One region of the Streptomyces sp. NPDC046727 genome, then DNA from elsewhere that is predicted to be linked to it. Evidence: predicted binding sites of a transcription regulator. Region 1 holds the regulator's gene; the other holds the start of a gene.
What was found. Region 1 encodes HrcA, which represses chaperone genes, less so after heat shock. Its sites were predicted from a motif close to TTNGCACTCNGNNNNNCNGAGTGCNAA; they were not measured.
Positions count from the first base shown of each region.

Region 2: a site for HrcA is predicted at 5,108-5,134, ahead of groL (chaperonin GroEL). Genes of this name have one in related genera too.

Region 1 is NZ_JBEYYR010000035.1:48,222-62,353, forward strand. It holds gene lepA (translation elongation factor 4) at 1-96, shown strand, start outside; gene ABZ937_RS33005 (AMP-dependent synthetase/ligase) at 356-2,230, shown strand; gene ABZ937_RS33010 (SpoIIE family protein phosphatase) at 2,403-4,220, shown strand; gene hemW (radical SAM family heme chaperone HemW) at 4,248-5,480, shown strand; gene ABZ937_RS33020 (Uma2 family endonuclease) at 5,585-6,175, shown strand; gene ABZ937_RS33025 (DUF3097 domain-containing protein) at 6,153-6,968, opposite strand; gene ABZ937_RS33030 (MBL fold metallo-hydrolase) at 7,003-7,725, opposite strand; gene hrcA (heat-inducible transcriptional repressor HrcA) at 7,887-8,903, shown strand; gene dnaJ (molecular chaperone DnaJ) at 8,904-10,040, shown strand; gene ABZ937_RS33045 (nitronate monooxygenase) at 10,141-11,229, shown strand; gene ABZ937_RS33050 (16S rRNA (uracil(1498)-N(3))-methyltransferase) at 11,226-11,963, shown strand; gene ABZ937_RS33055 (VOC family protein) at 11,981-12,373, shown strand; gene ABZ937_RS33060 (hypothetical protein) at 12,779-13,291, shown strand; gene ABZ937_RS33065 (PDZ domain-containing protein) at 13,338-14,132, shown strand, end outside.
Region 2 is NZ_JBEYYR010000007.1:158,746-172,877, reverse strand. It holds gene otsB (trehalose-phosphatase) at 1-23, shown strand, start outside; gene ABZ937_RS11275 (trehalose-6-phosphate synthase) at 11-1,450, opposite strand; gene ABZ937_RS11270 (glucosyl-3-phosphoglycerate synthase) at 1,525-2,469, opposite strand; SAM riboswitch class I at 2,625-2,781, shown strand; gene thrC (threonine synthase) at 2,799-4,082, shown strand; gene ABZ937_RS11260 (MoaD/ThiS family protein) at 4,079-4,354, shown strand; gene ABZ937_RS11255 (cold-shock protein) at 4,795-4,998, shown strand; gene groL (chaperonin GroEL) at 5,298-6,920, shown strand; gene ABZ937_RS11245 (NADH:flavin oxidoreductase) at 7,127-8,254, shown strand; gene ABZ937_RS11240 (hypothetical protein) at 8,270-8,842, opposite strand; gene ABZ937_RS11235 (class I SAM-dependent methyltransferase) at 8,924-9,601, shown strand; gene ABZ937_RS11230 (hypothetical protein) at 9,582-9,812, opposite strand; gene murQ (N-acetylmuramic acid 6-phosphate etherase) at 9,919-10,842, opposite strand; gene ABZ937_RS11220 (MurR/RpiR family transcriptional regulator) at 10,888-11,793, opposite strand; gene ABZ937_RS11215 (hypothetical protein) at 11,850-12,233, shown strand; gene ABZ937_RS11210 (DUF4031 domain-containing protein) at 12,241-12,516, shown strand; gene ABZ937_RS11205 (GNAT family N-acetyltransferase) at 12,498-13,589, opposite strand; gene ABZ937_RS11200 (hypothetical protein) at 13,626-14,132, opposite strand, start outside.

The DNA.
Region 1 (14,132 bases):
ATGAAGATGGTGGGTTCCGTGGAGGTTCCGCAGGAAGCCTTCATCGCCGTCCTCTCCAGCGATGACAGCGCGGGGTCGGGCAAGGGCAAGAAGTAACCGGGGGTAACAACCGGCGACGTCCGCAAACCGGGCATGCGGGGGCCCGTCGTGCGAAAGCGTGGCGGGCCCTACGCGTGCGTAGTGTCGCTCTGCGTGGAAAGTGACAGGCCGAAGCCCCTTACGCAGCGGGCGGTCGCCCCTTACCCTGATCCCTGCTCGATAGTTACTCGCGAGTTAAACAACAGCCTGAATCCCCACCGTGAGTTAACCCAGCCGCACCGAGTCAGCCGCACTGTCGCGGGCCCCGGAGGATGTCGTGAGCGACACACAGACCCTGATCGAGAACCGTCCGCCGTCCGTGGCGGCCCTCTTCCTGGAGCGCGTGGCGGCCACACCGGAGGGCGAGGCCTACCGCTACCCGGTTCCACCAGCAGCGGGCCAGGGCCCCGACGACTGGAAGTCGCTCAGCTGGGCCCAGGCGGCCGAGCGGGTGTACGCGATCGCGGCCGGGCTCATCGAGCTGGGCATCCAGCCCGAGCAGCGGGTGGCGCTCGCCTCCTCCACCCGCGTGGAGTGGATCCTCGCCGACCTCGGCATCATGTGCGCCGGCGGTGCCACCACCACCGTCTATCCGCAGACCAATGCCGACGAGTCCGCGTTCATCCTCTCCGACTCCGAGAGCCGGGTGCTGATCGCCGAGGACGCGGCCCAGCTCGCCAAGGCCGTGGAGAAGCGCGACGAACTGCCCGAACTGACCAAGGTCGTGGTGATCGACCCGGCCGGTGTCGAGTCCGGCGACTGGGTGATCACCCTCGCCGAGCTGGAGCGGCGTGGTGCGGCCTATCTGGAGCAGCACCCGCAGCTGATCAAGGAGCGGGTCGGCGCGATCACCAAGGGCCAGCTCGCCACCCTCATCTACACCTCCGGCACCACCGGCCGCCCCAAGGGGGTCAGGCTCCCGCACGACAACTGGTCGTACATGGCGAAGGCGATCGCCGCGACCGGGCTGATCAGCGGCGAGGACGTGCAGTACCTGTGGCTGCCGCTGGCGCACGTCTTCGGCAAGGTGCTCACCTCGGGGCAGATCGAGGTCGGGCACGTCACCGCCGTGGACGGCCGGGTCGACAAGATCATCGAGAATCTGCCGGTGGTGCAGCCGACGTACATGGCGGCCGTGCCCCGCATCTTCGAGAAGGTCTACAACGGCGTCGCGGCCAAGGCCCGCGAGGGCGGCGGGGCGAAGTACAAGATCTTCCAGTGGGCCTCCGAGGTCGCCCGCGAGTACGCCAAGGCGAGCCAGGACAACTTCCGGCGCACCGGCACCGCCTCGGTGCCGTTCGGGCTCGCCGCCAAGCACAAGGTCGCCGACACCCTCGTCTACGGCAAGCTCCGCGAGGCCTTCGGCGGCCGGCTGCGCGCCTGCGTCTCCGGCGCCTCCGCGCTCGCCCCGGAGATCGGCTACTTCTTCTCCGGCGCCGGCATCCACATCCTGGAGGGCTACGGCCTCACCGAGACCTCCGCGGCCTCCTTCGTCAACCCCGGCGAGGCCTACCGCACCGGCACCGTCGGCAAGCCGCTGCCCGGCACCGAGGTGCGCATCGCCGACGACGGCGAGATCCTGCTGCGCGGCCCCGGCGTCATGGAGGGCTACCACCAGCAGCCCGAGAAGACCGCCGAGGTGCTGGAGAGCGACGGCTGGTTCCACACCGGGGACATCGGCGAGCTGTCCCCCGACGGCTATCTGCGCATCACCGACCGCAAGAAGGACCTCATCAAGACCTCCGGCGGCAAGTACGTCGCGCCGGCCGAGGTCGAGGGCCAGTTCAAGGCGGTGTGCCCGTACGTGTCCAACATCCTCGTGCACGGCGCCGACCGGAACTACTGCACCGCCCTCATCGCCCTGGACGAACTCGCGATCCAGGAGTGGGCCAAGGAGAACGGCCTGGAGGGCAGGCCGTACGCCGAGATCGTCGCCGCCCCGCAGACGGTCGAGATGGTCGACGGGTACGTGCGGCAGCTCAACGCCGGGCTCCAGCGCTGGCAGACCATCAAGAAGTTCCGGCTGCTGCCGCGGGACCTCGATGTGGAGCACGGCGAGATCACCCCGAGCCTGAAGCTGAAGCGGCCCGTGGTGGAGCGTGAGTACAAGCACCTCATCGAGGAGATGTACGCCGGGACACGGGAGGGCTAGCGCGGTTTCGGAGGGGCGGCTGGGGGAGTGCCGGCGGCCGCGGGTTGCCTGTGGCTTGTCGCGCAGTTCCCCGCGCCCCTTTTCCTGCTCGCCGGTGCTCGAAAGGTTCTCTCTTCTGCCCACTTCCGTGACTCACCGCTTATAAGTGCCCTCGGTCTGTCACTCTGGCGCCATGGCGGCCATACCGACGCAGCGGGAGAGCGCGACCCAGCCCGGCGAGACCCAGGGCCAGGCCATGCTGCCCGGGAGTCCCCTCGCCCCGGGCTCGGCCCGCGCGCTGCTGCGGGCCGCGCTGGACAAGGTGCCCGGGGTCTCGGCCCGGCTGGCCGACGACGCCATGGCCGTGGTGAGCGAGCTGGTCACCAACGCCGTCGTGCACGCCGGCACCGATGTGCAGGTCGACTGGCGGCTGGAGGAGACCGGCGCGCTCGTGGTCGAGGTGCGCGACCAGCACCCCTCCCGCGCCCCGCGGGACGCCCTGAACGGCGAGGGGCCGTACGAGACCCCCGAGTACGGGCGCGGCCTGCGCCTCGTCGCCACGCTCGCCGAGTCCTGGGGGGTCACCTACCGCCCCGGCGCCAAGACCGTGTGGGCGCGGCTGCCCCCGGGCGGCAGCGAGGCCCTCGACGGCCCCGCCGCGGACCCCGCCCTGGAGGTCGCCGAGGACCTCGCCCCGCAGCCGCACCGCGCCGCGGGCGACCGGGACTGGCTCGGCCGGGGCGCCCTGTCCTTCCTCGCCGAGGCATCCGACCTGCTCGCCGGACAGCTGGACGAGAACCTGGTCGCCGCGCTCACCGGCCAGCTGATCGTGCCCCGGCTCGCCGACTGGTGCGCGATCTGGCTGGAGGACGAGGCGTCCGTGCGGGGTGGCGACGGCGGCGGCCCCGCCCGGGTCTGGCACGCCAGCGAGACCCGCATCGAGGAGCTGCGGTGCGCCCTGGAGAAGGAGCCGCCCTGCCCGCCGGACGGACTGCGCTCCGGGCCCGAGCCCTACCCCTGGCCCGGCCACGCGCTCGGCCCGCAGGGCGCCGACGGGACGGCGCTGTCGTACCGGCTGATCGCGGGCGGCCGGCCGCTCGGCACGCTGGTCATCGGCCGGTGCGCCCCCGGGGGCTTTCCGGACGAGGTCACCGGCCTGGTGGAGGACCTCAGCAGACGGGTCGCCCTGGCCATCGGCGCGGCCCGCCAGTACGCCCGTCAGGCCACCATCAGCGCCGTCCTGCAGCGCGGCCTGCTGCCCGGCGCGGTCGCCGAGATCCCCGGCATGCGCAGCGCGCTCGTCTACGAGCCCTGCGACAAGGGCGGCCCCAGCGGTGACTTCTACGACCTGTTCCCGGCGGGCGACGGCCGCTGGTGCTTCGCCGTCGGCGACGTCCAGGGCAAGGGCCCGGAGGCGGCCGTGGTCATCGGCCTCGCCCGCCCCTGGCTGCGCCTGCTCGCCCGTGAGGGCTACCGGGTCGCCGACGTCCTGGACCGCCTCAACCAGCTCCTCCTGGACGACGCCACCGAGGCCGCCGACGCCGCCGCCCGCGCCCTGGTCGCGGCCGGCGGCCGCCCCCTGGCCTCCGCGGACCCGCAGACCCGCTTCCTCTCCCTCCTCTACGGCGAGCTGACCCCCCACGAGGGCGGCGTCCGCTGCACCCTCGCCTCCGCCGGCCACCCGCTGCCGCTGGTCCTCGCCCCCGACGGCACCGTGCGCACCGCGGCCCGCCCGCAGACCCTCCTCGGCGTCGTGGAGGACGAGACGTACACCAGCGAGACGCTGGAGCTGCGGCCCGGCGACAGCCTGCTGTGCGTCACCGACGGGGTGACCGAGCGGCGCTCCGGCTCCCGCCAGTTCGACGACGGCGACGGGCTCGCCCACGCCCTGTCCGGCTGCGCCGGGCTCAGCGCCGAGCTGATCGCGGAAAGGATCCGCCGCCTGGTCCACGACTTCGGCGGCGGCCTGCCCGAGGACGATCTGGCCCTGCTGGTGCTCCAGGCGGAGTAACGCCCCCGGTGCTGGACAATGGAAGGCATGCCTTCCGCACTCCCCGACGGCGAGCCCGTCCCCGCCGACGGCGCGCTGCCCGCGTCCGCGCTCGCCGGGGCCACCGCCCGCCCGCTCGGCTTCTACCTGCACGTCCCGTACTGCGCCACCCGCTGCGGCTACTGCGACTTCAACACCTACACCGCGACCGAGCTGCGCGGCACCGGCGGAGTGCTCGCCTCCAGGGACAACTACGCGGACACGCTGGCCGACGAGATCCGGCTGGCGCGGAAGGTGCTGGGCGACGACCCGCGCGAGGTCCGTACGGTCTTCGTCGGGGGCGGTACGCCGACGCTGCTGGCCGCGGACGATCTCGTACGGATGCTGGGGGCGATCCGCGACGAGTTCGGGCTCGCCCCGGACGCGGAGATCACCACGGAGGCGAACCCGGAGTCCGTCGACCCCGCGTACCTCGCCACGCTCCGCGAGGGCGGCTTCAACCGGATCTCCTTCGGCATGCAGAGCGCCAGGCAGCATGTGCTGAGGATCCTGGACCGCACCCACACTCCCGGCCGCCCCGAGCGTTGCGTCGCGGAGGCGCGGGCGGCGGGCTTCGAGCACGTCAACCTGGACCTGATCTACGGCACGCCGGGGGAGAGCGACGACGACTGGCGGGCGTCCCTGGAGGCGGCCCTCGGCGCCGGCCCCGACCACGTCAGCGCCTACGCGCTCATAGTGGAGGAGGGCACCCAGCTCGCCCGCCGCATCCGCCGGGGCGAGATCCCGATGACCGACGACGACGTCCACGCCGACCGGTACCTGATCGCCGAGGAGATGCTGGGCGCGGCGGGCTTCGACTGGTACGAGGTCTCCAACTGGGCCACCTCCGAGGCGGGCCGCTGCCTGCACAACGAGCTGTACTGGCGCGGCGCCGACTGGTGGGGCGCGGGTCCCGGGGCGCACTCGCACGTGGGCGGGGTGCGCTGGTGGAACGTGAAGCACCCGGGCGCGTACGCGGCGGCGCTGGCGTCGGGGAAGTCCCCGGGCGCGGGCCGCGAGCTGCTGTCCGACGAGGACCGGCGGGTGGAGCGGATCCTGCTGGAACTGCGGCTGCGGGAGGGGGTGCCGCTGTCCCTGCTGAAGGAGGAGGGGCTGGCGGCGTCGCGCCGGGCGCTGACGGACGGGCTGCTCCAGGAAGGGCCGTACGAGGAGGGGCGGGCCGTGCTGACGCTGCGGGGACGGCTGCTGGCGGACGCGGTGGTGCGGGACCTGGTGGACTGATCACTCCGGCGAGTGAATCGGTGCGGAACGTCGGTTCGGTACCTAACCTGATTCGTAGGCTGCCGCCGTAAGCGCACGGTGGCGGAAACCGGAGGGCTGCGGAGATGACCGCTGTGGACGACCGACCGATGACCACCGGCATCGTGAAGGTCTTCGAGAACCTTGAGGTTCCCGACGGCTTCAAAGTCGAGCTCCTCCGGGGGGTAATTGTGATGATGGCGGGGCCAGACGTGGCCCACAACGACATCGTCGAGGCGGTTCAGGACCAGATCCCCCGGCGGCACTGGCGGCGGCTTCAGACCCAGGACATCGCCATCCTTGAAGAGACCAGCGAGCCGCAGCCCGATCTTGTGGTGATCGAGCGAGGTGCCGGACCCGGTCACGGAAGGCTGATGCCGCCCCAGGTCATCACCTTGCTTGTGGAGGTCGTCTCCAAGACGAGCGTGGACCGGGACTACCAAGTCAAACGTTCGATCTACGCAGCGGCAAAAATCCCCGCCTACTTCATCATCGACCCGATCATGGGCCAGTGCGTTCTGCTCACCGAGCCGACGGGCGATGGAGAGTACGCGGACTATCGGTGCCAGCGGATCACCAAATTCGGCGACCTCACGCCACTGGAGCCCCTTGGCGTCGAACTGGACACCAGCGAATTCGCCACGTACGAGAAGGTCAGGCCCCACCGCTACCCGTGACGAAGTCGATCAGCTCCTCCACCCTCCCCAGCAACTCCGGCTCCAGGTCCCTGTAGGACCCCACCCGCTTCAGGATCGCCTGCCACACCGCCCCGGTGTTCTCCGACGGCCAGCCCAGCGCCCGGCACACGCCCGTCTTCCAGTCCTGCCCCCTCGGCACCACCGGCCACGCCTCGATGCCCAGCGACGCAGGCTTCACCGCCTGCCAGATGTCGATGAACGGGTGGCCCACCACCAGCGCGTGCTCGCTCGTCACCGACTCCGCGATCCGCCACTCCTTCGAACCCGGCACCAGATGGTCCACCAGCACCCCCAGGCGGGCGTCCGGACCGGGAGAGAAGTCGGAAACGACCGACGGCAGGTCGTCCACGCCCTCCAGGTACTCCACGACCACGCCCTCGATGCGCAGGTCGTCGCCCCAGACCTTCTCGACCAGCTCGGCGTCGTGCCGGCCCTCCACGTAGATGCGCCCGGCCCGGGCCACCCGCGCGCGTGCCTGCGGGACGGCGATCGAACCGGAGGCCGTACGGGCGGGACGTAACGGAGCCGACGAGGACGGCCGGACGAGGGTCACCACCCTCCCCTCCAGCAGGAAGCCGCCCGGCTCCAGCGGGAACACCCGGTGCTTGCCGAAGCGGTCCTCCAGCGTCACCGTGCCCGCCTCGCAGCGGATCACCGCGCCGCAGAACCCGGTGCCGGGCTCCTCCACCACCAGGCCCGGCTCGGCCGGTACCTCCGGCACGGGCTTCGGCTTCTTCCACGGCGGGGTCAGGTCGGCGGAGTACTGGCGCATTCGGATGACGATAGGAGAACCGGGGAAGTCGTGCTCACGACACGCCGAACCGCGCCGCCAGCTGCTCGCGTTGGCGGCGCACGAACCCCGCGTCCACCACCGCGCCGTGACCGGGTACGTACAGCGCGTCCTCGCCGCCGAGCGCCAGCAGCCGGTCGAGCGCGTCCGGCCAGCGGGAGGGGATCGCGTCCGGGCCCGCCTGGGGCTCGCCGGACTCCTCGACGAGGTCGCCGCAGAAGACCACCTCCGGATCCCCCGGCACCAGGACCGCCAGGTCGTGCGCGGTGTGGCCGGGGCCCACGTTGGCCAGCAGCGCCTGCCGGCCGTCGCCCAGGTCGAGGGTCCACTCGCCGGAGACCAGATGGCCGGGCGGGACCAGCGCCGCCACCGACTCGTCCGCGTCCGCCACCGCCAGCCCGTTCCTGATCGCGTCCAGGCGCAGCTCCTCGCGCTCGTACGCCAGCACCGCGTCCAGGCCCACCGCCGCGTACACCTGCGTTCCGGCGAACGCGGGCGTCCCGAGGACATGGTCGAAGTGGGGGTGGGTCAGAGCGAGATGGGTCACACGGCCGCCGGCCAGTTCCTCCGCCCGCGCCCGTAGCCGGGCCCCCTCGGCCAGGCTCGATCCGGCGTCCACCGCCAGCGCCGTACCCGCGCCCAGCACCAGGCCCGCGGTGCAGTCCCAGCCGGGCAGCCGGCACCGTCCCACCCCGGTCGCCAGCCGTTCCCACCCCAGCTCTTCCCAAGTCACGGTCATACCCGCGACGCTAGCGGTACGACCCGGTACGGCGGCCCGACCTTGCCCAGTGTGTACCCGACAGCCGTACACTGGGCCGGGGAAGGCTGGCACTCGCATGGGAGGAGTGCCAGGCGGACGACCTGAGGCCCGAGGGGAACACATGCTGGAGGTGCGCGCGAATGCTGAGTGAACGCAGGCTTCAGGTACTGCGCGCCATCGTCCAGGACTACGTGGGCACCGAGGAGCCGGTCGGGTCGAAGGCCCTGACCGAGCGGCACAGCCTCGGCGTCTCCCCGGCGACCGTCCGCAACGACATGGCGGCCCTGGAGGACGAGGGGTACATCGCGCAGCCGCACACCAGCGCCGGGCGCATCCCCACCGACAAGGGCTACCGGCTGTTCGTGGACAAGCTCGCGGGCGTGAAGCCGATGACCGCGCCCGAGCGCCGCGCGATCCAGAACTTCCTGGAGGGCGCCGTCGACCTCGACGACGTCGTGGCCCGTACGGTACGGCTGCTCGCGCAGCTGACCCGGCAGGTCGCCGTCGTGCAGTACCCGTCCCTGACCCGGTCCACCGTGCGGCACGTGGAGCTGCTCTCGCTCGCCCCGGCGCGCGTGATGCTCGTGCTGATCACGGACACCGGCCGGGTCGAGCAGCGGATGGTCGACTGCCCGGCGCCGTTCGGCGAGTCCTCGCTGGCGGATCTGCGGGCGCGGCTGAACAGCCGGGTCGCGGGCCGCCGGTTCACGGATGTGCCGAAGCTGGTCGAGGACCTGCCGGAGGCCTTCGAGCCCGAGGACCGCGGTACGGTCTCCTCGGTGCTCTCCACTCTCCTGGAGACACTCGTCGAGGAGAACGAGGAGCGGCTGATGATCGGCGGTACCGCCAATCTCACCCGCTTCGGACATGACTTCCCCCTCACGATCCGCCCCGTCCTGGAGGCCCTGGAGGAGCACGTGGTGCTCCTCAAGCTCCTCGGCGAGGCGAAGGATCCGGGCGTGATGGTGCGCATCGGCCACGAGAACGCCCACGAGGGACTCAACTCCACCTCCGTCGTGTCGGTCGGCTACGGTTCGGGCGGCGAGGCGGTTGCCAAGCTCGGCGTGGTCGGACCGACCCGCATGGACTACCCGGGAACGATGGGAGCGGTACGCGCAGTGGCACGGTACGTCGGACAGATCCTGGCGGAGTCGTAGGTGGCCACGGACTACTACGCCGTTCTCGGCGTGCGCCGCGACGCGTCGCAGGATGAGATCAAGAAGGCGTTCCGCCGGCTCGCGCGCGAGCTGCACCCGGACGTCAACCCGGATCCGAAGACCCAGGAGCGGTTCAAGGAGATCAACGCCGCTTACGAGGTGCTGTCGGACCCGCAGAAGAAGCAGGTCTACGACCTCGGCGGCGACCCGCTCTCCCAGTCGGGCGGGGCCGGCGCGGGCGGCTTCGGGGCCGGCGGCTTCGGCAACTTCTCCGACATCATGGACGCGTTCTTCGGTACGGCGTCGCAGCGCGGCCCGCGCTCGCGCACCCGGCGCGGCCAGGACGCGATGATCCGCATCGACGTCGAGCTGGACGAGGCGGCCTTCGGGACGACCAAGGACATCCAGGTCGACACCGCGATCGTCTGCAACACCTGCAACGGCGAGGGCGCGGCCCCGGGCACCTCCGCCCAGACGTGTGACATGTGCCGCGGCCGGGGTGAGGTCTCCCAGGTCACCCGGTCCTTCCTGGGCCAGGTCATGACCTCCCGCCCCTGCCCCCAGTGCCAGGGCTTCGGCACGGTCGTGCCGACCCCGTGCCCGGAGTGCGCCGGCGACGGCCGCGTCCGCTCCCGTCGCACCCTGACGGTGAAGATCCCGGCCGGTGTCGACAACGGCACCCGGATCCAGCTCGCGGGCGAGGGCGAGGTCGGCCCCGGCGGCGGTCCCGCCGGCGACCTGTACGTCGAGATCCACGAGCTGCCGCACTCGGTCTTCCAGCGGCGCGGCGACGACCTGCACTGCACGGTCACCATCCCGATGACGGCGGCGGCCCTCGGCACCAAGGTGCCGCTGGAGACGCTGGACGGCATGGAGGAGGTCGACATCCGGCCCGGCACCCAGTCCGGCCAGTCGATCCCGCTGCACGGCCGGGGCGTCACGCATCTGCGCGGCGGTGGCCGGGGCGACCTGATCGTGCACGTCGAGGTCACCACCCCGACCAAGCTCGACCCCGAGCAGGAGCGACTGCTGCGCGAGCTGTCCAAGCTGAGGGGCGAGGAACGCCCGCAGGGCCAGTTCCAGCCAGGTCAGCAGGGGCTGTTCTCGCGGCTGAAGGACGCGTTCAACGGCCGCTGAGCCGTGGCATACGGGGTGTTCCCGCACCCCGTATGCCCCTGTCCTATGCCGGGGGAAGCCCGGATTCGGACTTGTTCGGAGGACGTGACAACATGCGGTCATGTCCTCCGCGCTGACCGATCTCTTCCCCCACCCGATCGTGCAGGCCCCCATGGCGGGCGGTGTCTCCGTCCCGCAGCTCGCCGCCGCCGTCTCCGAGGCCGGCGGCCTCGGGTTCCTCGCCGCCGGATACAAGACCGCCGACGGCATGTACCAGGAGATCAAGCAGCTCAGGGGGCTCACGGGCCGCCCCTTCGGCGTGAACGTGTTCATGCCGCAGCCCGAGCACGCCGAGTCCGGTGCCGTCGACGTCTACGCGCACCAACTGGCCGGCGAGGCCGCCTGGTACGAGACCGAGCTGGGCGACCCGGACAGCGGACGGGACGACGGCTACGACGCCAAGCTCGCCGTGCTGCTCGACAACCCGGTGCCGGTGGTCTCCTTCCACTTCGGCGTGCCCCGCCGGGAGGTGCTCGACAAGCTGCGCCGGGCCGGCACCTTCACCCTGGTCACCGCCACCACGGCCGAGGAGGCCCGCGCGGTCGAGCGGGCCGGGGCGGACGCGGTGATCGCGCAGGGCGTGGAGGCCGGCGGCCACCAGGGCACCCACCGGGACCTGCCGGAGAACGACGGCTCCGGCATCGGGCTGCTGTCGCTGATCGCGCAGATCCGGGAGGCCGTGCGCATCCCGGTCGTCGCCGCGGGCGGCATCATGCGCGGCGGCCAGATCGCCGCCGTCCTCGCGGCGGGCGCGAGCGCGGCCCAGCTGGGCACCGCGTTCCTCGCCACCCCCGAGTCCGGCGCGCACGCCCTGCACAAGCAGGCGCTGACCAACCCCCTGTTCGCGCGCACCGAGCTGACCCGCGCCTTCTCCGGCCGGCCGGCCCGCGGGCTGGTCAACCGCTTCCTGCGCGAGCACGGCCCGTACGCCCCCGCCGCCTACCCGGAGGTCCACCACCTCACCTCGCCGCTGCGCAAGGCCGCCGCCAAGGCCGGGGACGCCCAGGGCATGGCGCTGTGGGCGGGACAGGGCCACCGGATGGCCCGGGAGCTGCCGGCCGGGCGGCTGGTGGAGGTGCTGGCGGCCGAACTCGCCGAGGCCCGGACAGCGTTGTCGGACCTGCCGCGGCCCGGAGGTGACCCGCGATGACCGCTCCCGTCTTCGTCGTCGACCAACTCGACCGGATCGGCCCGGAGTTCGTGCTCGACGGGCCCGAGGGACGGCACGCCGTGTCCGTGAAGCGGCTGCGGCCCGGCGAGGACGTGGTCCTCACCGACGGGCGCGGACGCTGGGCGGAGGGGGTCGTCAAGGCCGCCGAGGGCAAGGACCGGCTGGTCGTCACGGACCTGAACGTGCACGAGGAACCGCCGGCCGGCCCGCGGATCACCGTCGTGCAGGCCCTGCCCAAGGGCGACCGGGGGGAAGTCGCCGTCGAGACCATGACCGAGGTCGGCGTCGACGCGATCGTGCCCTGGCAGGCGTCCCGCTGCATCACGCAGTGGAAGGGCGACCGCGGGCTGAAGTCCCTCGGCAAGTGGCGGGCCACCGCCCGTGAGGCCGGCAAGCAGTCCCGCCGGGTCCGCTTCCCCGAGGTCGCGGACGCGGCGACGACCAAGCAGGTGACCGCGCTGCTCGCCCGGGCGGACTTCGCCGCCGTGCTCCACGAGAGCGGCGAGGCGCGTCTCGCCACCGCCGAACTCCCCGCCGAGGGCGACATCGTGCTGGTCGTCGGCCCCGAAGGCGGCGTCTCCCCCGAGGAGTTGGCGCTCTTCGCGCAGGCGGGCGCGGAAGCCTACGTCCTCGGGCCCACCGTCCTGCGCACCTCCACCGCCGGCACCGCCGCCGCGGCCCTGCTGCTGGGCCGTACCGGCCGCTGGTCCTGACCCGTCCGGGAGACATCGTGGAACTCGCCCAAGTCCGGCTCCTCGTCACCGACTTCCCGGCCTGCTACCGCTTCTACGCCGATGTCCTCGGCCTCAAGCCGCAGTCCGGGACGACCGAGGGCCCGTACGAGAAGTTCAGCCCGCACGCCGGCTCCGCCGGGATCGCGCTGCAGGACCGGGCGATGATGGCCGAGGTCCTGAACGAGCTGGGCGAGGCCGCCACCGGCCACCGCTCCCTGGTCGTCCTGCGCGTCGACGACCTCGACGCCTACTGCGCGGAGATCGTCTCCCGGGGCGCCACCCTGCTGCACGGCCCGGCCCCCATGACCGACCGCATGCGGGTGGCCCACCTCAAGGACCCGGAGGGCAATCTGGTCGAACTCCAGGAGTGGCTGCTGCTGCGCGGCTGACGGCGGGCAGCAGCGCCCACCCGTCCACGTCACCGGTCACCACCGGCCCGCGAGACCGCAGCTCGTCCACGAAGGCCCGTACGACACGGGGCTCGTGCAGGTTGACCGTGTGCCCGTCCCGGTCGAAGACCAGACCGGAATGTGTGTAACCGCCGACGACCACACCGGGGAACACGATGTGCGCCACGGTCCCGTCCCGGTGCAGCGAGAGCACCTCCGTGCAGGGCCCGCCGGCGGTGTGCCGGTGCCGGACCTTCCACCGGTACTCCGTTCCGTCCGGCAGAACGAGCCGCCTGAGCCTGCGTTCGCTGCGCATCGGATCAGGGTAGACGGCTCGCCCCACGAACGGGTGAGTGGCCGTATGCGGGCTTCCGCGCCGTGGGTGGCGGTGGGACGCTGCGCTGTATGGGCCTGTCGAGGCGGATACGGCGCGAGGCGCGGGTTGTCGCTGTGGTGGGACTCGTCGGGGTGGTCGCAGGGGCCGCCGTGGCGTGCCAGCCCGGCGGACTCGGGTCCGCGACCGTCGCGTACACCACCGACCGGACGGCGACCGCCGCGCTGGAGCACCGGCAGGTGAACGTCGCCTGGCTGACCTGCACCGGCCGCGACGGCGACGACACGCGCGGCACCTCGCCCGCGCCGACCGAGACCACCGTCGTCTCCGTCGACTGCCGGGGCGAGACGGACGACGGGCGCAAGATCGTCGTCGCCGGGGTGGTGACCAAGGCCGTCGACGGGGCGTGCGTGCGCGGGGACCTTACGGCCAGGGTCGACGGCAGACAGGTGTTCCACGTCAACGGGCTCGGCAACTGCTCCGCCCCGCCCGGGCCGACGTACCACCCGCCCACCGCGGGACAGCCGAAGCCGACCGTCACCGTCACCGTCACGCAGACCGTCCGGCCCGTGCCGGGCAAGTGATCCGAAACCGGGAGCGGGGCAGCCGGTCGTTGCGTAGAGTGACGGGGTGACTCAGGCGGCCTATCTCCGGTTCCCCCATCTGCACGGCGACTTGGTGACGTTCGTCGCCGAGGACGACGTGTGGCTCGCGCCGCTCGACGGCGGCCGGGCCTGGCGGGTCAGCGCCGACAACACGCCGGTGACCCTGCCCCGGATATCGCCGGACGGAAGACACCTGGCCTGGACCTCCACCCGGGACGGCGCCCCCGAGGTGCATGTCGCCCCGGTCGACGGCGGCCCCGCCGAACGCCTGACGTACTGGGGCAACCGCCGCACGGAGGTGCGCGGTTGGACCGCCGACGGACGCGTGCTCACGCTCGGAGCGCACGGCCGGCACAGCTTCCGGCACACCTGGGCGTACGCCGTCCCGCTGGACGGCGGACCCGCCGAGACCCTGCCGTACGGGCCCGTCGGCGGTGTGGCCCCCGGCCCGGCCACCGTGCTGCTGTCCGCGCCGATGGGCCGCGAGGCCGCCCACTGGAAGCGCTACCGCGGCGGCACGGCCGGCAAGCTGTGGATCGACCGGGACGGCAGCGGGGAGTTCGTCCGGCTGCACGAGGAACTGGACGGCAACATCGAGCACCCGGTCTGGGCGGGCGAGCGGCTCGCCTTCCTCTCCGACCACGAGGGCACCGGCGCGTTGTACTCCTCCCTCGCCGACGGCTCCGACCTGCGCCGCCACACCCCCCTCGACGGCTTCTACGCCCGGCACGCGGCCGGCGACGGCACCCGCGTCGTCTACAGCTCCGCCGGTGAACTCTGGCTGCTGGACGACCTGGAGGGCGCCGAGCCGCGCCGCCTC
Region 2 (14,132 bases), on a different contig from region 1:
CACTGGCGGCTCAGCTCGGCTGACCGGTCAGCGCCTCCAGCTGATCCAGGAACCACCGGGCCGGCGGCAGCGCGGTCGCGGCGGCGGCCAGCCGCTTCGACCGCTCCGCGCGTTCTCCCGCCTGCAGGCTCAGCGCCTCGTGCAGCGCCCGCGCCGTCCCCGCGATGTCGTACGGGTTCACCACGAACGCGTCCTCGCCCAGCTCCTCGTACGCCCCGGCCTCCCGGGACAGCACCAGCGCGCAGCCCTCGTCCGAGACGACCGGGACCTCCTTGGCGACCAGGTTCATGCCGTCCCGGATGGGGTTCACCAGCGCCACGTCGGCCAGCCGGTACGCGGCCAGGGACCGCGCGAAGTCGTCCTTCACGTGCAGCACCACCGGCGTCCAGTCCGCCGTGCCGTACCGCTCGTTGATCTCGTCCGCGACCCGCTGCACCTCGGCGGTGTACTCCCGGTACACGGCGAGGTCCTGCCGCGACGGGTACGCGAACGCCACGTGGACGACCCGCTCCCGCCACTCCGGGTGGTCCTCCAGCAGCTGCTCGTACGCCAGCAGCCCGCGCGCGATGTTCTTGGACAGCTCGGTGCGGTCCACCCGGACGATCGCCTTCCGCCCCGGGCCGATCTCCTCGCGCAGCGCCGCCATCCACGTGTCCACGTCCGGCTTGTGCGCCCGCTCGCGCAGGAAGTCCGCGTCCGCGCCCAGCCCGTGCACCCCGATCCGGGTGCCGGACGGGATGCCGGGCCCGAGCACCGCGTGACAGCAGTCGACGAACGCGTCCGCCCACCGCCGGGTGAGGAACGCCGCCCGGTCCGCGCCCAGGATGCCGCCGAGCAGCTCGGCCGCGATGTCGTCGGGCAGCAGACGGAAGTAGTCCGGCGGGGCCCACGGGGTGTGCGAGAAGTGGCCGATGCGCAGGTCGGGACGGAGCTGCCGGAGCATCCGGGGGGCCAGCGCCAGGTGGTAGTCCTGGATCAGCACCGCCGCGCCCTCGGCCGCCTCCTGGGCCAGCGCCTCGGCGAAGGCGCGGTTGTACGCCTCGTACGACGCCCACTGCCGCCGGAACTCCCGGTCGAAGACGGGCTCCAACGGGGTCTGGTACAGCATGTGGTGGACGAACCAGAGCACCGAGTTCGCGATGCCGTTGTACGCCTCGGCGTGCACGGACGCGTCGATGTCGAGCATCCGCACCCGCTGCCCGCCGGTCTCCTCGGCCGGCAGCAGCCCGCCGTCCGCCCGCCGGACCGCCGCCCGGTCGCCGTCGCCCAGCGCGGCGCACACCCACACCGAGCCCGCGTCCGACCCGATGGCGGACAGTCCCGAGACCAGCCCGCCGCCGCCCCGCCTGGCGGTCAGCGCGCCGTCCTCGCCCACCTGATACGAAACCGGGCCGCGGTTGGACGCGACCAGCACCTGAGCCTTCTCGGCAGCACCCTGCGTGGAAGCCATGGTCCTCAACCTAGCCCGGCCCGGAAACGCTCAAACGTACGGTCCGCCGCAGGAGGGGACCGTATACGGCCGGTTCACGCCACCTTCCGGTCGGCGTACTCCGCGATCTCCACCATGGGCGGGCGCTCCTCGGTGTCCACCGAGTAGGTGCGCGGCTCGAAACCGTCCTCGCCCCGCTCGAACTGGGTCAGCGCGGGCCGGATCAGATGGCCGCGGGCCAGCCGGAGCTGGGCCGTGCGGTAGATGGCGGCGGCCATCCGGCCGAGGGCCTGCCCGTCCTGGTGCCGGTGCCTGCGCACGCCCACGTCGACCTGGGCCAGCGCGTCCAGGCCGACCAGGTGCAGCGCGTCCACCAGCATGCCCAGCTCCACGCCGTAGCCGACGGGGAACGGCAGCTGCTCCAGCAGGGAGCGGCGGGCCGCGTACTCGCCGCCCAGCGGTTGCACGAACCCGGCCAGCTGCGGCCAGTGCATGTTCAGCAGCGGGCGCGCCATCAGCTCGGTGACCCGGCCGCCCTGCCCGGCAGCGCCGGCGAGGGGGCGGTCGTACATGGCCTTGACCAGGTCGACGTCCGGCTCGGTGAGCAGCGGGCCGACGATCCCGGTGACGAAGTCGGAGGAGAACTCCTTCAGGTCCGCGTCGACGAAGCAGAGGATGTCCCCGCCGGTGACCAGCAGCGAACGCCACAGGACTTCACCCTTGCCGGGGACGGCCGGGATGCGGGGCAGGATGTCGTCACGGTGGACGACCCGGGCGCCCGCGCGCGCGGCGACCTCGGAGGTGCGGTCGGTGGAGCCGGAGTCCACGACCACGATCTCGTCGACGAGCGGGACCTGCTCCACGAGGTCGTGCCGGATGACCGCCACGATGTCGCCGACCGTCTCCTCCTCGTTGAGCGCGGGCAGGACGACGCTGATCGTCCGGCCGGTGCGCTGCTTGGCGGCCACGACCTGGTGCAGCGGGCGATCGGCCACGGACCAGGAGCGGGTGCTCAGCCAGCGCTCGACTTCTTGCAGCACGGTCTGCGGCTCCTCACTGTCACGACCACACGTCACCGTGTGACCCATCTCGCGGTTCGGACGACTATCTCAACTGTCCTGGCCTTCGGTTACAGTCTTGAACAACGCCGATGACCATCGCATGTCGGGGGTCGCGCGCGTCCACAACCGAATACCGCTCATCCAGAGGGGCAGAGGGACACGGCCCGATGAAGCCCCGGCAACCCTCCAGTCGGCACTCGTAGATCAGTCCTGATCGTCTCCGCGAGGCTCCCGGCTAGGGAAGGTGCCAAATCCGTCTCACGGCGAAGTGCGTCGTGAGGAAGATGAGGAGAAAGGGCCTCGCCTCCATGGCTGTGCAGACAGTTGCAACCACCACTGACTCCACCGTCGATCTCGGTCCCGCCGCCGCTCTGAGCTGTCGCGAGTGCGGTCACCGGGTACCGCTCGGCCCGCTCTTCGCCTGCGAGGAGTGCTTCGGCCCGCTGGAGATCGCCTACGACTTCTCCGCCTACGACACCGAGGAACTGCGCCGCCGCATCGAGGCCGGCCCCGCGAACATCTGGCGGTACGCGCCACTGCTGCCGGTCCCGGCGGACGTCGCCGGCAAGCCCAACATCAACCCGGGCTGGACCAAGCTCGTCAAGGCCGACAACCTGGCGCGCGAACTGGGCGTGACCGGCGGTTTGTACGTGAAGGACGACTCCGGCAACCCGACGCACTCCTTCAAGGACCGCGTGGTCGCCCAGGCGCTGGAGGCCGCGCGCGCCTTCGGCTTCACCACGCTCTCCTGCTCCTCCACCGGCAACCTGGCCGGCGCCGTCGGCGCCGCCGCCGCCCGCGCCGGCTTCCGCTCCTGCGTGTTCATCCCGCACGACCTGGAGCAGGGCAAGGTCGTCATGGCCGCGGTCTACGGCGGCGAACTCGTCGGCATCGAGGGCAACTACGACGACGTGAACCGCTTCTGCTCCGAGCTGATCGGCGACCCGGCCGGCGAGGGCTGGGGCTTCGTCAACGTCAACCTCCGGCCGTACTACGCGGAGGGCTCCAAGACCCTGGCGTACGAGATCTGCGAGCAGCTCGGCTGGCGGCTGCCCGACCAGATCGTCATCCCGATCGCCTCCGGCTCCCAGCTCACCAAGATCGACAAGGGTCTGCAGGAGCTGATCAAGCTCGGTCTGGTCGAGGACAAGCCGTACAAGATCTTCGGTGCGCAGGCCGAGGGCTGCTCCCCGGTGTCCACCGCCTTCAAGGCCGGGCACGACGTGGTCCGCCCGCAGAAGCCGAACACCATCGCCAAGTCCCTGGCCATCGGCAACCCGGCCGACGGGCCGTACGTCCTGGACATCGCGCGCCGCACCGGCGGTGCCGTGGAGGACGTGACGGACGAGGAGGTCGTGGACGCCATCAAGCTGCTCGCGCGCACCGAGGGCATCTTCGCCGAGACGGCGGGCGGTGTGACGGTCGGCGTGACGCGCAAGCTGATCGAGAACGGCGTGCTCGACCCGTCGCTGACCACGGTCGTCCTCAACACCGGAGACGGCCTGAAGACCCTCGACGCGGTGGCCGGGACCGGCCTCACCGCCACCATCCGCCCGACCCTGGACTCCTTCCGAGAGGCTGGCCTCGCATGAGCGTGACCGTTCGCATCCCCACCATCCTGCGCACCTACACCGGCGGGCAGGCCGAGGTCACCGCCGCCGGCGCGACCCTCGGCGAGGTCATCGCCGACCTGGAGAAGAACCACACCGGGATCGCCGCCCGCGTCCTGGACGACCAGGGCAAGCTGCGCCGGTTCGTCAACGTGTACGTGAACGACGACGACGTGCGCTTCGAGCAGGGCCTTGAGACGGCGACCCCGGACGGCGCCGGCGTCTCGATCATCCCGGCGGTCGCCGGCGGCTGATCCGGCCCCTTCATTACCGTCGGTAACTTCGGTTACCGATTGTTCAACCGATTGCCCCCTCCGTGAGAGAAGCGGAGGGGGCAATTCTGCGTGATTGAGCGCGGTAGAGTTGGGGAACACGGTCGCGGCTCTCGGGTCGTGGGCCCTGCATTCATGCCGCACGCCCGACAAGAAGTAGCCAAAGTGTGCGGGTTCTTTGCGGCTTTTGTGGCCTTTATGGGGCCCGACTTGCCCTGAAGTCGGGTGAATCCTCACCACTTTCCGGACCTCTTGCGTCCAGAATTCTCGTCCGATTGACCTGTTGCAGACGGCAGTTGGACAGATACATTCAGCCGCGGTCGACGCGTTCCGGCGCACGCCCCCGATCAATGGGGGGTGAGGTCTGACCCGGGTCCGCGAAGTGTGGATCTGTGCAAGGGCCAGTAATAGGGGAGTTAGGCATGGCTCAGGGCACCGTCAAGTGGTTCAACGCGGAGAAGGGGTACGGCTTCATCGCGGTCGACGGTGGTGCGGACGTCTTCGTCCACTACAGCGCGATTCAGATGGACGGCTACCGCACCCTGGAAGAGGGCCAGCGGGTCGAGTTCGAGATCTCGCAGGGCCAGAAGGGCCCGCAGGCCGACATGGTTCGCGTCACCGCCTGAACGTTTCTTGTACGAAGGGCCCGCACCTCGCAGAGGGTGCGGGCCCTTCGCCGTGTCCGGGTTCCGGTGTTCGCGGGCGGCTGACGGGCGCTCCACACCCGTCGGGGCGCTTGCACTCGAGCATGCCGAGTGCTAATCATTGGCGTTAGCACTCTGAAGGTGAGAGTGACAGCGAAGGACCGGGTCGGTGAGGCCCGCAGGCCAAGTGGGGCAAGGAACCACGGGGTCCGCGAGCCGTCCGTCGCGGGCGCGGGCGCGGTCCGAAGGAATCACCCCCAGTCCTGGAGGGACCACTTCACATGGCCAAGATCATCGCGTTCGACGAGGAGGCGCGGCGCGGCCTCGAGCGCGGCATGAACCAGCTCGCGGACGCCGTCAAGGTGACGCTCGGCCCCAAGGGTCGCAACGTCGTCCTCGAGAAGAAGTGGGGCGCCCCCACGATCACCAACGATGGTGTCTCCATCGCCAAGGAGATCGAGCTCGAGGACCCGTACGAGAAGATCGGCGCCGAGCTGGTCAAGGAAGTCGCCAAGAAGACGGACGACGTCGCCGGCGACGGTACGACCACCGCGACCGTCCTCGCCCAGGCCCTGGTCAAGGAAGGCCTGCGCAACGTTGCCGCCGGCGCCAACCCGATGGCCCTGAAGCGCGGTATCGAGAAGGCCGTCGAGGCCGTCTCCGCCGCCCTGCTGGAGCAGGCGAAGGACGTCGAGACCAAGGAGCAGATCGCCTCCACCGCGTCCATCTCCGCCGCCGACACCCAGATCGGCGAGCTGATCGCCGAGGCCATGGACAAGGTCGGCAAGGAAGGCGTCATCACCGTCGAGGAGAGCAACACCTTCGGTCTGGAGCTTGAGCTCACCGAGGGCATGCGCTTCGACAAGGGCTACATCTCCGCCTACTTCGCCACCGACATGGAGCGCATGGAGGCGTCGCTGGAGGACCCGTACATCCTCATCGCGAACTCCAAGATCTCCTCGGTCAAGGACCTGCTCCCGCTGCTGGAGAAGGTCATGCAGTCGGGCAAGCCGCTGCTGATCATCGCCGAGGACGTCGAGGGCGAGGCCCTGTCGACCCTGGTCGTCAACAAGATCCGTGGCACCTTCAAGTCCGTCGCCGTCAAGGCCCCGGGCTTCGGTGACCGCCGCAAGGCCATGCTCGGCGACATCGCCATCCTCACGGGCGGCGAGGTCATCTCCGAGGAGGTCGGCCTCAAGCTGGAGAACGCGACCCTGGACCTCCTGGGCCGCGCCCGCAAGGTCGTCATCACCAAGGACGAGACCACCATCGTCGACGGCGCCGGCTCCTCGGAGCAGGTGGGCGGCCGGGTCAACCAGATCCGCGCCGAGATCGAGAACAGCGACTCGGACTACGACCGCGAGAAGCTGCAGGAGCGCCTGGCGAAGCTCGCCGGCGGTGTCGCGGTCATCAAGGCCGGTGCCGCCACCGAGGTGGAGCTCAAGGAGCGCAAGCACCGCATCGAGGACGCCGTCCGCAACGCGAAGGCGGCCGTCGAGGAGGGCATCGTCGCCGGTGGTGGCGTGGCCCTGCTGCAGGCCTCCCAGGTCTTCGAGAAGCTGGAGCTGGAGGGTGACGAGGCGACCGGCGCCAACGCCGTGCGCATCGCCCTGGAGGCCCCGCTGAAGCAGATCGCCGTCAACGCCGGCCTCGAGGGCGGTGTCGTGGTGGAGAAGGTGCGCAACCTGACCCCGGGCCACGGCCTGAACGCCGCGACCGGCGAGTACGTCGACCTGGTCGCCGAGGGCATCATCGACCCGGCGAAGGTGACCCGTTCCGCGCTGCAGAACGCCGCCTCCATCGCCGCGCTGTTCCTCACCACCGAGGCCGTCATCGCCGACAAGCCGGAGAAGGCCGCCGCGCCGGCCGGCGGCGGCATGCCGGGCGGTGACATGGACTTCTGATCCTTCGCGGATCACCTGTCCTTTCCGAGGGCGGTACCCCCTGTCTCTGGCGGGGGGTGCCGCCCTCGGGCGTGTCCGGCATCACGCGGATCCCGTGGCCGGACCGGGGAATGCGGGGCCGCGTGCGGACATTTGCTTAAGTAGCTGCAACAATGCGCACGCACATACCAGCCGGTTGACCCTGTCAAGTTGCGAGGAGCCCCCACGTGACCGTCCCCCCGCCCTCCGCCTCCCGCGCGGCCCGCGTCCTCTCCCGCCCGATCACGCTGAACGGACTCACCGTCCCGAACCGGATCGTGATGGCGCCGATGACCCGCATGTTCTCCCCGGGCGGCGTTCCCGGTGAGGACGTGCGCTCGTACTACGCGCGCCGCGCCGCCGCCGGCGTCGGCCTCATCGTCACCGAGGGCACCTACGTGGGCCACGAGTCGGCCGGCCAGAGCAACCGCGTCCCGCGCTTCCACGGCGACGAGCAGCTGGCGGGCTGGGCGAAGGTCGCCGAGGACGTGCACGCGGCCGGCGGCACGATCGTCCCGCAGCTGTGGCACATCGGCATGGTCCGCGAGCAGGGCCAGCCGCCCTTCGCGGACGCCCCCGCCGTCGGCCCCTCCGGCCTGGCCACCGCCGGCGCCGAGCCCACCGGCAAGACGATGACGCAGAAGGACCTGGACGACGTCATCGCCGCGTTCGCCGAGGCCGCCGCCGCGGCCGAGCGCATCGGCTTCGACGGCGTGGAGATCCACGGCGCCCACGGCTACCTGCTCGACCAGTTCCTGTGGGCGGGCACCAACCGCCGCACCGACGCCTACGGCGGCGACCCGGTGGCCCGCACCAGATTCTCCGCGGAGATAGTCGCCGCGGTCCGCGCGGCCGTCTCCCCCGAGTTCCCGATCCTCTTCCGCTACTCGCAGTGGAAGCAGCAGGACTACACCGCACGCCTCGCCGAGACCCCCGAGGAGCTGGAGGCCATCCTCACCCCGCTCGCGGCGGCCGGCGTCGACGTCTTCCACGCCTCGACGCGCCGCTACTGGCTCCCCGAGTTCGACGGCTCCGACCTCAACCTGGCCGGCTGGACGAAGAAGCTCACCGGCAAGCAGACCATCACCGTCGGCTCGGTCGGCCTGGACGGCGACTTCATCAACGCCTTCGCGGGCGAGGGCTCCCCGGTCAAGGGCATCGACAACCTCCTGGACCGGCTGGAGTCCGACGAGTTCGACATGGTCGCCATCGGCCGCGCGCTGCTCCAGGACCCCGAGTGGGCGGCCAAGGTGCTCGCCGACCGCTTCGACGAGCTGAAGCCGTACGACGCGTCGGCGGTGAACACCCTCAGCTGACCGGGCGGAACCGGCCTAGAGGTTGCCCATGGGTTCGATGTCGATCCGCACCGGTGTCCCCCACACCCGGAGCACCTCGTAGTCGGTGAACTCGTGGACGAGCCGGTACGCCATCGCGGGCCGGGACCCGCGGCGCTGGGCGGCGAGATACGCCTCGGCCTCGCGCCGGTCCCGGCGGGGCGTGCCGCACAGCTGCCACTCCTGGCCGTTCCACAGCTCCGGCAGCCAGCGCTGCTGGGGCTGCGGCCGGTCACCGCGGACGCCGTACCGGGAGGGGGCGGTGGGGGCCGGTTCGCCCGGGCGGGGCCTGCTGCCCTGGAACTCCGAGCGCCGGGCGGCCCGGCGCCGGGTCTCGCACAGCAGACACAGATCGGGGGCGCTCTCGTCCACGGGCCCCTGCGGGTGCTCGGGGCAGCGGGTGGCGGGCGCACCGGTGGTGACGCTCTCGTCCAGCAGATCGAGGGCCCGTCGCAGATCGTCCCTGATCTCGTGCAGCCGGGCGTCCGGCGTGTCGGCGGTCAGGGCCTCCCCGTGCTCCCCGAGCAGCCGGAGAGCCCGTCCGAGGGCGGTGAGCTGGGCGTGGTTCATGGCGATCGGTTGCCTCCTCCCCTCCATGGTGCCCTGCCCGGGCGAACGGGGGCCCGGCGGGCTCGTGGTGGAGTGGGGTGCGTGACGACGACCTTCACGGACCGCCTGCTCGCCGCCCTCGACCGCTTCAACGCGGCCCACCCCTGGGACCACAACGCGCACTACCACCCATGGCTGCTGCGGCAGTTGCCCCGCCGCTTCGGCGCGGCCCTGGACGTCGGCTGCGGCAGCGGCGAGCTGGCCCGGCGGCTGGCCGTCCGGGCGGAGTCGGTCCTCGGGGTGGACGCCGACCGCCGTATCCTCGCGCGGGCGCGGGCGTCGACCGGCCCCGGCACGCCCGTCACCTACACCCTCGCCGCCGCGCCCGACGGGCTGCCCGCCGGCCCCTACGACGTGATCACCTGTGTCGCGGTGCTCCACCACCTCCCCTTCGCCGAGACCCTCACCCGTCTGCGGCGGGAACTCGCGCCGGGCGGCACCCTCGTCGTCGTCGGCTGTGCGCGGGCCGCGAGCCCCGCCGACCACGCGCTCGGCCTGGTCGCCGTACCGCTCAACGCGCTCACGGGATGGGTGAGGAACCGGGGCCGACGGGCACCGCGCAGGCCGGAGTCCATGACCGCCCCGACCCGTGACCCCGGGATGACCTACGCGGAGATCTCCCGGGAGGCCCGCCGTCTGCTGCCCGGCGCCCGGCTGCGGCGCCGGCTCTTCTGGCGCTACACCCTCGTCTGGACCGCTGTCAGTGACCGCGCTGGATGAGGCTGCGCTTGCCGCACGCGGCGGGGGCGCCCTTCAGGGGCAGTGTCGACACGGCCTTGTCGGCGACGCGTACGGCGAGGTCGGCGGCGCAGGCCGCGGTGTCGGTGGCCGTCCAGCGGTCGTCGGCGTGCGCGGGCGCGGCCAGGGCGGCACCGAGGACGGCCGCACCGAGGACCGTGACCAGCGTGCCGGGGAAGAGCTTCTTCGTCATGCCCGGGAAACGACCGTCCGCGGCGGTGCGTCACGCGCCTTCAGCCGGTCGGGTCGGGCGCCCGGCATGGCGAGGAAGCCGACGAACGCCCCGCCCGCACAGGCCGTCAGTGGCGTGCGTGTTCCAGAGCGGCGCGCAGGTGGCCGTCGGACTGCTCCAGGAGGCGGGTGGCCGTCGGGCCGTCGATGCCGGCGAGCAGGACCAGGATCGCTTGCTTCACCTCGCCGCCGGTCTCCGTGAGGGCCTTCTCGATCTCGGGGTCGTCCGCGCCCGTGGCCAGGGAGACGATCCGGTGGGAGCGGGCCCGGAGCTTGTCGTTGGAGGCGCGCACGTCGACCATCAGGTTCCCGTACGTCTTGCCGAGCCGGATCATCGTGATCGTCGACAGCATGTTGAGCACCAGCTTCTGCGCCGTGCCCGCCTTCAGCCGCGTCGAACCGGTGATCAGCTCCGGGCCGACGACGACCTCGATGCCGTGCTCGGCCGCCGCGGCCAGCGCGCTGTGCTCGTTGCACGCCAGACCGACGGTCAGCGCGCCGAGGGAGCGGGCGTGTTCGACGGCCCCGACGGCGTACGGGGTGCGGCCGGAGGCGGAGACGCCGACCACCGTGTCGTCGGGGGTGAGTTTCAGCGCGTCCAGGTCCCGGCGGGCCAGTTCCGCCGAGTCCTCCGCGCCCTCCACCGAGGTGACCATGGCCGCGGGGCCGCCTGCGATCAGGCCGACGACCTGGTCGGGGTCGGTGTTGAAGGTGGGCGGGCACTCGGAGGCGTCCAGCACGCCCAGCCGTCCGGCGGTACCGGCACCGGCGTAGACGAGCCGTCCGCCACGGCCCATCCGCTCGGCCGTGGCGTCGACGGCGGCGGCGATGCGGGGCAACTGGCGTGCCACGGCGGCGGGGACACCCGCGTCCTCACCGTTCATCAGGCGGGCGATGTCGAGGGTGGGCAGCCGGTCGATCTCGGCGAGTTCGGGCCGGAATGCCTCGGTGGTCAGCGAGGCCAGCTGAGCGCGGAGGTCGTGAGAGGTCATGAGGGGGGTGGCTCTTTCCGGTGGGGGGTTCTGCGGTCCTGCGGTCTAGCGCGAGGCGCTCCGGTGCCGATGGGCCAACGCCTCGTAGGACGCGGCCAGCGCCGGCGCCGCGGTCTCGTACGTCTGCTGCGCCACCCCCACGAACAGACAGTCCACCACCAGCAGCTGACTCGTCCGGGAGGACATCGCGGCGGGCCGCAGCTCGGTCTCCCGGGAGGTGGACGTCGTCAGGACGTGGTCGGCGTACTGCGTCACCGGTGAGTCGGGGCGGCCGGTGATGGCCACCGTCGTCGCCCCGCGCTCGAACGCGACCCGCAGCGGCTCGATGACGTCCCCCGTCGACCCGGAATGGGTGATGGCGATCGCCACGTCACCCGAACGGAGCTGCACCGCGTTGGTCACGGCGAGGTGCGGATCGCTGTGGGCGTGGGCTATCAGGCCTATGCGCAGGAGCTTCTGGGTGAGGTCCTGGGCGACCAGCCCGGACGCCCCTATGCCGTACACGTCGGTGCGCCGGGCGCCGGCCAGCGCGGTGACGGCCGCGCCCAGCTGGGCGGTGTCGAGTCCGGCCGCCGTGTCGGCGAGGGTCTGCTGCTCCTCGTAGGCCAGCTTGGTGACGACGTCGGCGATGGGGTCGTCCACCGCGATGTCGGTGGTGATCACGGGCGCGCGCCCGGACTGCTGCTGGGCGGCGAGCCCGGCGAGGGCGAGGCGCAGGTCGCGGTAGCCCGGATAGCCGAGCAGCCGGGCGGTCCGGACGACCGTCGCCTCGCTGGTGCCGGTGAGTTCGGCGAGCCCGGTGACCGTGAGGGCGGCGCAGCCCGCCGGGTCACCCGCGACGGCCTCGGCGACGCGCTGCATGGAGCGGGTCATGGACGGGGCGAGGGTGCGCACCTTGGCGGCGAGCGAGCCGCCCGGACCGCCGAAAATTTCCTTCACGTCCTGGGTCACGAGTGAAAGATATTTTCGGTTCGGTGTTGCGGTCAAGAGTGCGCACAATAAGGACTATGGACCCCATCAGCCCCCTTGAGCAGGCGTTGCACGCGGCCCGCGCCCTGGTGCTCGCCGATCTGGTCGCCGGCGAGGTCGCGGAGGCGGACGTGGTCTCGCTGGTGGAGGACTCCATCGCCCAGCGGCGCTGGTGGGTCGAGCAGTGGCCGGACGGCATGGCCTTCGTCGCCGGTCTCGTCGCCCAGGACGTGCAGGACGCCCTGCTGGAGCGGTACGGCCGCTGGCCGCTGTGCCCGGTGTGCGGCTCCGGCGACCCGCACGCGCTGGACGTGGAGCCGGAACTGGGCCCCGATCCCCACTGGGTGTGCCACAAGGCGGGCGTGAAGGTCGCGTCGGTCGGCTCGCTGGGGTCCTCCACGGGCGGGGCGGCGACCTCGTGAGGCGCCCGTGACGCTGTACATCGACCCGCCGACCTGGCCCGGTCACGGGCGCATGTGGTCGCACCTGGTGAGCGACGTGTCGTACGACGAACTGCACCGGTTCGCCGAGACGTTGGGCATGCCCCGGCGGGCCTTCGACAGCGACCACTACGACCTGCCGTCCCACCGGTACGCGGACGCGGTGGCCGCGGGAGCGGTGGAGGTCAGCAGCCGCGAGGTGGTGCGGCTGCTGACGGCCTCCGGACTGCGCAGGCCCAAGGGGCGTCAGCCGCGGCGGACGTAGAGCAGGAGCCCGGCGTCCATGTCGTACTCGTCGTGGGCGAGCCGCTCCTCCTCCACGGTCGCCCGGGTGAAGCCCGCCCGGGACACCACGCGCTGCGAGGGCAGGTTGCCGCCCTCGATCGTGGCGATGACCGTGTCGACGTCGTCCCGGGCCAGCGCCCACTCGGTCAGGGTGCGCAGCGCCTCGGTCGCGTAGCCGTTGCCGCGGGCGCCCGCGACGAGGTCGTAGCCGATCTCCACCCGGCGCTCCTCGTCCGGGACGCCGTGGAAACCGATGCCGCCGACCGCCCGGCCGTCCTCGTGCCGTACGAGGGCGAAGACGCCGAACTCCGGGCGGTGCACACCCGCTTCGTACGCCTTCATCAGATAGCTGCAGGCCTCGCGGGTCCCCTCGAACGGGCCGTCCTCGATCCAGTCGAAGCCGCCCGTGCCGCCCAGGCGCAGATCGTCGGCGGCGGCCGGACGGATGCCGGTGAGGGTGACGCGCTCGGCGGGGATGACGAGGTTGTTGTACCAGGTCCACTCGGTGACCGGGGCGCGGCCGGGCAGCGCGCCGCGGCCGGTCGCCCACAGCAGGGTCGGCCAGGGCGCGGGGCCGGGCTGGACGTGCGGGAAGAGCCAGGCCAGGACGGACTCGGCGAGGTCGGCGGGCGGGTCGTGGGGGATGCCGAGGCCCTGGGCGATGTCGTGGGTGTGCAGCAGCGCCTCGGCGACGCCCATGGCGGCGGTGCCCTCGCGGTCGGCGCTGCCGAAGGGTTCGGCGTGGAAGGCGCGCACACCGGGCGGTGCGGTGCGGACGGCGGCGGCCAGCAGGGCGCCGGTCGCCTCGATCACCTGGAGCAGACCGGCGTTGTCGGTTCCCTCGGGGAGGGTGAGGCCCAGCGGCAGGCGGGCCTGGGCGCGGCCGGCCAGGCGGCTCGCGTACGCGAGGAAGTCCTCGGCGATGTGGAACGCCGTGGTGCGGCAGCTCCAGTCCAGGCCGGCGGCGTCGGCCTGGTCCCAGTCGCGGTCCAGTGCCGCGCGCAGTGTCGCCGTGCAGCTCGCGACGGCCGCCTCCACCTGGTCCCCGCTCATCGTCCGCATGCGCGCACAGTACGGGCGCGCCGCGCCTCAGGTCGACAGCATTTCCAGCTCGCTCGCGAGGTTGTAGCGGGCGGTGGCCTCCCAGTGCTCCCGGCCGTACGGGGTGTGGAACAGGCGGGGCAGGCCGAGGAGCTGACGCAGGATCGCCGAACGGCCCTCGCGGAAGGCGTCGCCCGGCACGAAGTGGTACTCCTCGCGGACCTCGGCGGTGTAGACGGCGTACGCCGACGGGGGCGCGGCCAGGATCGCGAGGTCGGCGTCGCACAGCACCTGGCCGTCGCGGTCGTCGTCGGCCGGGTCGTGGCCGACGGTGAGCCGGACCAGCCGGGCCACCTCGGCCGTCCTGGCGTCCGGTACGCCGGCCTCGGGCAGGGCGCGCTCGGCCAGCCGCGCGGACCGCTCCTCGTTCTCGGACCGCTCGGGAAGGTAGACGGCGTCGTGGAACCAGGCCGCGAGGCGGACCACGTCCGGGTCGGCCGCGTACTGCTCCAGCACGTCGACGTGGTCGAGTACGGCGGTGAGGTGGGCCACCGT